2 regions of the Pseudoalteromonas sp. S4741 genome follow, and region 1 is predicted to be linked to the other one. Evidence: predicted binding sites of a transcription regulator. Region 1 holds the regulator's gene; the other holds the start of a gene.
The links. Region 1 encodes sigma-54, which starts transcription at its own class of promoters, with help from an activator protein. Its sites were predicted from a motif close to GTTGGCACGNNNNTNGNNT; they were not measured.

Region 1 (3,832 bases):
CGTGTCTCTGAAAAGCGTTTAATTAAGGTTTGATCGTCACTGTCTAAATAAAACACCGTTGGCTTAGTAAAACCAGGTAAATATTCAATGATTTCATTAAACTGTTGCTGCTCTTTAGGTAAATTACGCACATCAACACTTACGGCTATTTTGTTGTAGCTGTCGGAAACACTACGAACAAGAGATGGTAATAAATTTAAAGGAATATTATCTACACAATAATAACCTAAATCCTCAACAACACGCAGCGCAACAGATTTACCAGAACCTGAGCGACCACTTATAATTATTAATTCCATTTATCACCCTTAATTGTTACTACGGTTGACTTACAATTACTTGATACAGCTCATTGTCGGATTTTGCCGCTCGTAATTGCTTACAAAATTCTTTATCGTTGAGCTTTTCTGCTATAGTGGCTAAGGTTTTTAAATGCTGCTTATTGTCACCATCAGGTACAATTAAGGCAACAAAAATGTCGACCGGTCTGTTATCTATCGCATCAAAATTAATAGCCGTTTCGCTCACTAATATAAGAGCAAGAGGCTCTTGTACACCACTCATACGACCATGAGGAATTGCAATTCCTCGACCTATACCTGTACTCCCTAGTTTTTCTCTGGCGGTTAACGCGTTAAGAATATCTTGTTGTGTTAAATAGGGCAGTTTATTGTGAGCCAATTCACTGATAAATTCTAAAATTCTTTTTTTACTATTAAAAAGGACCGCAGCTTTACTGCAGTCCTGACAGATAAGTGAGCTTAATTTCATAGTGTTAGTGTCGAGCAAGTTTCTCTTTGTGTTTAATTACTTGACGATCTAGCTTGTCAATCAGCGAGTCTATAGCGGCATACATATCTTGGTGTTCAGTAGAAGCAAAAATCTCAGCGCCACTAACATGAACGGTTGCTTCGGCTTTTTGGTTTAGTTTTTCTACATCGAGAATAACGTGCACATTCGTTATGTGATCAGTGTGCCTCTGTAACTTCGAAAATTTACTATTTACGTAGTCTCTAAGCGAGTCGGTAATATCTACATGGCGACCAGTTAAATTCAGTTGCATAAACATTTTCCTCTTTGTTGTACGCCTTAAATCAAACTTTTACGTTGATTTGACGGGGGAATAGCTAGAGATTCGCGATACTTTGCAATAGTTCTCCTTGCTACTTTAATTCCTTGCTCAGCCAATATATCTGCAATTTTACTATCACTCAATGGTTTAGCTGAGTTTTCTGCAGCGATTAATTTTTTAATTAATGCGCGTATTGCTGTCGATGAACATTCGCCACCATTTTCAGTGCTTACATGGCTTGAAAAGAAATATTTAAGCTCAAAAATACCGCGTGGTGTGTGCATGTATTTTTGCGTAGTAACACGTGAAATAGTCGATTCGTGCATTTCTACCATTTCGGCCACGTCATTAAGTACCATAGGCTTCATCGCCTCAGGACCATGTTCAAAAAAGGCCTGTTGTTGTTGCACAATACAGTTAGTTACTTTAAGCAGTGTGTCGTTTCTACTTTCTAAGCTTTTTATAAACCATTTAGCTTCTTGTAAGTGTGAGCGAATAAACTGGCTATCGCCGCTTGATTTAACCGTACGCGACATAGCTGCATATTGGCTGTTTACCCTAATTTTAGGCATGCTATCTGGGTTTAGTTCAACCACCCAACGGCCTTTCACTTTTTTAACCGACACATCAGGAATAACGTACTCAGACTCTTCTCTAACAATAGTGTCAGCGGGTTTTGGGCTAAGCGTGTGAATTAACGTCATGACTTCTTTAAGCTCATCTTCTTTGAGCTTAGTTTTTTTCATTAACGTGCGATAATCACGCGCAGCCAGTAAGTCAATGTGATCGGTTAAGATCATTTTTGTTTCGTTTAAAAAAGGCGTGTCTTGGTCAAACTGATTTAGTTGAATACACAAACACTCTTGTAAACTACGCGCGGCTATTCCTACCGGATCAAATAACTGAATACGCTTTAAAACGGCTTCTATTTCATCAAGTTCAACTTCATCTTCTATGTCGTTTTCTTGATTAAAACTTTCTAATATTTCTTCACAGCTAAGGGTTAAAATACCAGAATCGTCCACAGCTTCTACGATTGCAATCGCGATGGCTTCATCTGTTGGGCTAAATGGCGTCAGTTGCAATTGCCACATTAAATATTCATGCAGCGTTTCAGTTGAAGAGCCTTGATAAATTGATTCATCTTCAGGCATTGGTCCCGAGGAAGAGGCAGGTGCTGCGCTCATGTATTCATCCCATGTAACATCCATTGCCATATCATCGCTAATGGTGTCTTTGGTCATGGCTTCGCCGCTATCTTGCTCATATTCGCTAGGTTTTTCATCAGCTGAAGCACTTAGCGTTGATTCATCGGTATCGGCTTTTTGTTCGTTTTTACCCGCAGCATCTTCACTGTAATCTTGTTCTTCAACTTCAAGCAAGGGATTACTATCGAGTGCTTCTTGAATTTCTTGCTGGAGATCCAATGTACTGAGCTGCAATAAGCGAATTGCTTGTTGCAACTGTGGAGTCATTGTAAGTTGCTGGCCCATGCGCAGCTGTAATGATTGCCTCATTTATCTCTAACAATCCTTTTAAATTAGTATGATTAATCTTAGCAGATGCTTAGTGGAATAACACACATATTAGAGCTTGAACTGCTCGCCCAAATAAACATCGCGTACTGTTTTATCGTTTAATACATATTCTGGAGTGCCTGATGCAATTAACTCCCCATGAGAAACTATGTAGGCTTTTTCACAAACATCAAGTGTTTCGCGGACGTTGTGATCTGTAATCAATACGCCAATTCCTCGGTTTTTAAGGTGCTCTATAATCTTTTTAATATCTAATACAGAGATAGGATCAACCCCTGCAAAGGGTTCGTCTAGTAGTATAAATTTAGGATTTGCTGCTAATGCTCGCGCAATTTCAACACGGCGACGCTCACCACCTGACAGAGCCATACCTTGGCTGTCACGAATATGCTGAATACTAAATTCATCAAGTAAATTATTTAAGGTATCTTCACGTTGTTGCTTATTGAGCCCTTTACGTGTTTCTAATATAGCCATTAAGTTTTGATAAACCGTCAGCTTTCTAAAAATAGATGATTCTTGTGGTAAATATCCTATCCCTAGGCGAGCTCGACTGTGCATTGGTAATAAAGTGATATCTTGATCATCGATTGATATTTTACCTTTATCGCTCGGTACAAGGCCTACAATCATGTAAAAGGTCGTGGTTTTACCTGCGCCATTGGGGCCAAGTAAGCCGACAATGCTGCCTGCTTCAACTTCTAGACCAACGTTTTTCACCACTTCACGGCCTTTATAGCTTTTCGCTAATAGCTCTGCTTTTAATGTGCTCATGGTTGGCCTTTATCGTCTTCTTTTTTGTTTTCAACAGGCACTAAAATAGTGTGTACACGGTCTGTTGAGTTTTCGTCTTTTTCTGCGCTAATTAACTGCTGCTCTATATCGTAGGTGATACTTTTAGCAGTTATTTTTTGACCTGCTTGAGCAATACTGGCATCGCCGATTAAGGTTAAAAAACGTTGCGAAACATCGTAACGTACTTCATTCGCACTGGCACTCATGATGGTGCCATCTGCTTGTGTTTCTTCAAAATATGCAGGGCTGCCTGTGGCAATTAATAATTGCTTGTTATCGCCTAAGTCATCGCGTTTATGCACTTCTAAACGGTCAGCTGTGATACGGCGATTACCATGAATAATTTCAACATTTTTCTCAAAAATGCCCACGTTTTCTTTTAATTGACCTTCCTGCCTGTCAGCACTAATTGAGATTTGATTAGCCG
Region 2 (3,832 bases), on a different contig from region 1:
CACTATCACAGGTCGTTACTTCATAACCCTTTGATTGAATTCGAATTGCCAGTAATTGCAGCAAGCTGGCATCATCATCAACGAGTAAAACTTTAGCACTTGATGGAAGTGTGACTGACATAGTTACTGCTCCTTGGTTTCTTCACGTAGTAAAAGTTGCTGTTCAATTGCGGCTAATGACGACAAGGTTTTTTGCATTTTGGCGTTCAATGCTTGCTGTTGTTTTTTTGCATCTATTTGCATTAATACGTGCTGTTTTTGCAGCCATAAATAGTGCTTTATATCATCGGGCCAATAGTACGCCTGATCCAGCTTAAGTAATTGACTCATAACAGTATTGGGGTCACTACTAAGCTTTAAACATGCTGTACTAAAAAACGCTTTCAGTGCTTGCTCCCCTAAGTAGGTTTCATTGTCAGGCGTTAATTTAAAGCCACCACACTGATTGGCATGCCAAGCAATAACTTGCGCTGCAGAGGGATATATTGGCTCTGCTTTTGGCCGAGGTTTGGGGTTTGGCTGATTCGTTTTTTTATCTGGCTGAGAGGGTACATTTAATGCTGATTCACCCTGTGTTTGAGTGTTTGTTATTTCACACCCAGATAAAAAAACAAGACTGCTGGTTAGCCATACAATAGCCATTAAACGCGCAGACATATTATTTAACTCCTTTATTTTTATAGGGGATGACAATGTTAAATCGACAGCCTTGCGGCTCATTATGCTCAATTTTTAGTTGTCCATGTAACTGTTCAACTGACTCTTTGACTATAGTAAGGCCTAAACCACTGCCTTGTAAGCTAATCTCTTTGGTATGTTTACCTTGATAAAACGCCCCAAAAACATGTTCTCTTTCATGCTCTTTAATGCCACAGCCCTCATCTGCCACCTGCATATTTAGGCCGTTATTTTCTAGACTCAAGCTAATAGTAACGACTTGGTTTGGCTGAGAAAACTTTAAGCTATTGGAGATTAACTGAATTAAAATCATTTCAATTAACTCCCGTGGCAAACTAAGAGAAATATTAGGTAAACTATTGTGCCAAATAAGCGATTGTTCTCGCGCATTTAAGCGGTGCTCAAAGTGGTTATTTACCTTTTTTATTAGCTGATTAAATTCCACTTCACTGACGTTGTCTTTACTGGTGCGAATGGCGTTATAACTCAATAAACTGTCTATCATAGTACGTAGCCTCACCATCGATTGACTGATCAGCCCAAGTACCGCTTTTTGCTCGTTATTGATGGGGCCAACGATTTCATCGGCTAGTAATTCAGTGCCCTCAACCATAGAAGCCAAAGGGGTTTTTAATTCGTGAGTAACGTGGCGTAAAAATGTATCTTTTTGTTGTTCTAACATATGCAGCTGCGCTTGCACCCACTGCAACTTGTTACCTAACTCTATGAGTTCAGCTGATCCCTGCACCGATATTTTTTGCTGCCAATCTCCTTGGCCTAATTTATCAATCACTGAGGTTAAGCTTTTTAAGCGCCCGCTTATGCGCCACAAAAACCCGCCACCAACAAGTAGCGTTAAAGGCGTAAGTGCAACCAACCAGTTTATAAATGAAGCTTGTAAATTTGTGAGCTTAATTTGGTTTTGAGTGATTTTGGCTTCATTTTCCTCACGCAACCACAATGTTAGCTCCGCTAGTATTTCGCTGATTGGCACAAATAATTCAGCTTGTTGACGCGCTTCAACCACAAGTTGAGTATGCGCCGTTTGCAAAGTATCCGTTAGCCGTTGCCATTGGTGTGTATTTGCTTGGTTATTTGAAAGTTGTTTTAGCTCATTGATGTTTTGCAATGATGATTGCCATTTATCTACGATTAGCTTATCGAGTGAGTCGCTCTTTAATACCCAGTTTTGTCTTGTTGCCCTTTCTAAACTATTAAGCTCTTGCTTAAGCACATTAAACGACTTAGTTACTTGGTAATTATTACTCACAATTTGCTGAGTGACCGCTAATTGCTTATTTAATACATTTAAAAACACAATAACTACTATAGATAAGGGCAGCAGCGACAACAGCATGCTCATTACAAATTGGCCAATTAAATTGGGGCGCCAATTTATCAATGCTTTATATTTTTCAGCCATGACTGCGGGCATACAAAAGTCCTTTGCTATTTTTTTAACGTTCTATTATTAAGTGCTCAACTTATACACTCGCTGAACCATCAAGGATAAAAACCCCTACTGTCTCAAAATAGCGACAAGTTAAGCAATTGATTTAAAAAATTTTAAACGCTTATAACTGCAAAATTGTTGCATAAAACACACAGTTACTTGTAAAAATTACGCACCAACCACCACAAAAAAACATAACCCGCTGATTATTAATAAAAATTAATATTGGCATCATTTTTGTAATGGAAACATTAATATTAATTTTAAAAGAGCCAAGGAATGTTCAGAAATAATTTACAGAACGCTGCACTTATTGGTCTGTGCCTAACCAGTACTCATTTATTCGCTCTTGATGTAGATGCTGAATTTAATCGTTTAGACAAAGACAGTAATGGCACATTAAGTGAAGCTGAAGCAGGTGAAGATGCTTTATTACATGAGAACTTTGCACAGATAGACACCGATGAAAACGGACTCATATCTCTAAATGAATTTAAGCTGTTTATAAAATAAAGGAGTACATTCATGAAACAACTAATTGGTGCTTTTTCGCTCCTATTTTTAGCTATTAGTGCCACCGCACTGGCATCGCCATTAAATGTACGTTTTATGCATTTAGATAAAAATATGGATGACCAAATATCGCTTGTTGAGGCAAAGCAAGATAAACAATTACTTAAGCAGTTTGCCGATTTAGACAAAGATAACAACGAGATGATTTCTAAAAAAGAATTCCAAAACTTTAAACCTTAAGTTTAGATTCAAGTTTAATCTATTAGTATAGAGTTAAAAGCACTTGCCATAATCCCTGAGGGAGTGTGTAAACGGATTTAATGTTGGGAGTTAAATTATGGCAAGTGCTTTCTTTCAATACTGTCAGCAATTAAAATACACCTTGGAACGCCAACTATGAGAATACTGCTTCCCTTTATTGGTGCTTTACTTTTTATCAGCCAAAGTGCATTCGCACTTGATGTAAAGCAACGCTTTGACCACTTGGACAAAAATAATGATGGATATTTAACCCATAGCGAGCTTGCTGCTCAGCCTCAGCTATTAAACTCATTTTCAAATTGGGATGAAAATCAAGATAACAGAATTTCTTTAACTGAGTTTAAAAACTACTTAACCACTAACCTGTACTGAGCATTTATATGAAGCCTTTTCATAATATTATTTTACTAACACTGACTGTTTTTAGCTGTATGAGTTTTGCAACAAGCAGTTATATTGCCGAAAAGTTTGAAAAACTTGACCGCAACCAAGATGGCTTTTTAACTTACCCTGAAGCTGCCAGTGATCCTGCTTTATGGTCACGTTTTGGCAGTTATGACCGTGATAAAGACGCACAATTATCATTAAGCGAATACAGCTTGTACGCCAGTAAATAAATAGCCCCACTCAATTAAAGCTTGGTTAACAATATCAAGCTTGAAAAAGTTTAACTCCTATTGTTAACACATCCTATTTCACCCTTAACTTGTTGCTTGCTTTAGCTAAAAGCTGACTTATACGACGCTTAATAAATTATGCTATTGGTATTCTAAATTTGAGTTTGCTACTGTGATAGTACAAATAATAACAACATACCTCTTATGCAACTCAATAAATTAATTAAACCGGTATTACTAGCAAGCCTCTGCGCCTTATCTAGTGTGGCAATTGCACAAACGAAAGTAATATATAATGCCAATGGCTACA

Region 2: a site for sigma-54 is predicted at 2,356-2,374, ahead of CWC30_RS02435 (EF-hand domain-containing protein). Genes of this name have one in related genera too.

The regions. Positions count from the first base shown of each region.
Region 1 covers NZ_PNCN01000063.1:13,674-17,505, forward strand. Annotated here, with positions in the region: gene rapZ (RNase adapter RapZ) at 1-299, opposite strand, end outside; gene ptsN (PTS IIA-like nitrogen regulatory protein PtsN) at 319-771, opposite strand; gene hpf (ribosome hibernation promoting factor) at 776-1,063, opposite strand; gene CWC30_RS10600 (RNA polymerase factor sigma-54) at 1,090-2,589, opposite strand; gene lptB (LPS export ABC transporter ATP-binding protein) at 2,659-3,384, opposite strand; gene lptA (lipopolysaccharide transport periplasmic protein LptA) at 3,381-3,832, opposite strand, start outside.
Region 2 covers NZ_PNCN01000015.1:43,909-47,740, reverse strand. Annotated here, with positions in the region: gene CWC30_RS02450 (sigma 54-interacting transcriptional regulator) at 1-121, opposite strand, end outside; gene CWC30_RS02445 (hypothetical protein) at 124-657, opposite strand; gene CWC30_RS02440 (HAMP domain-containing sensor histidine kinase) at 659-2,113, opposite strand; gene CWC30_RS02435 (EF-hand domain-containing protein) at 2,411-2,644, shown strand; gene CWC30_RS02430 (hypothetical protein) at 2,657-2,884, shown strand; gene CWC30_RS02425 (EF-hand domain-containing protein) at 3,041-3,277, shown strand; gene CWC30_RS02420 (calcium-binding protein) at 3,286-3,522, shown strand; gene CWC30_RS02415 (amidohydrolase) at 3,727-3,832, shown strand, end outside.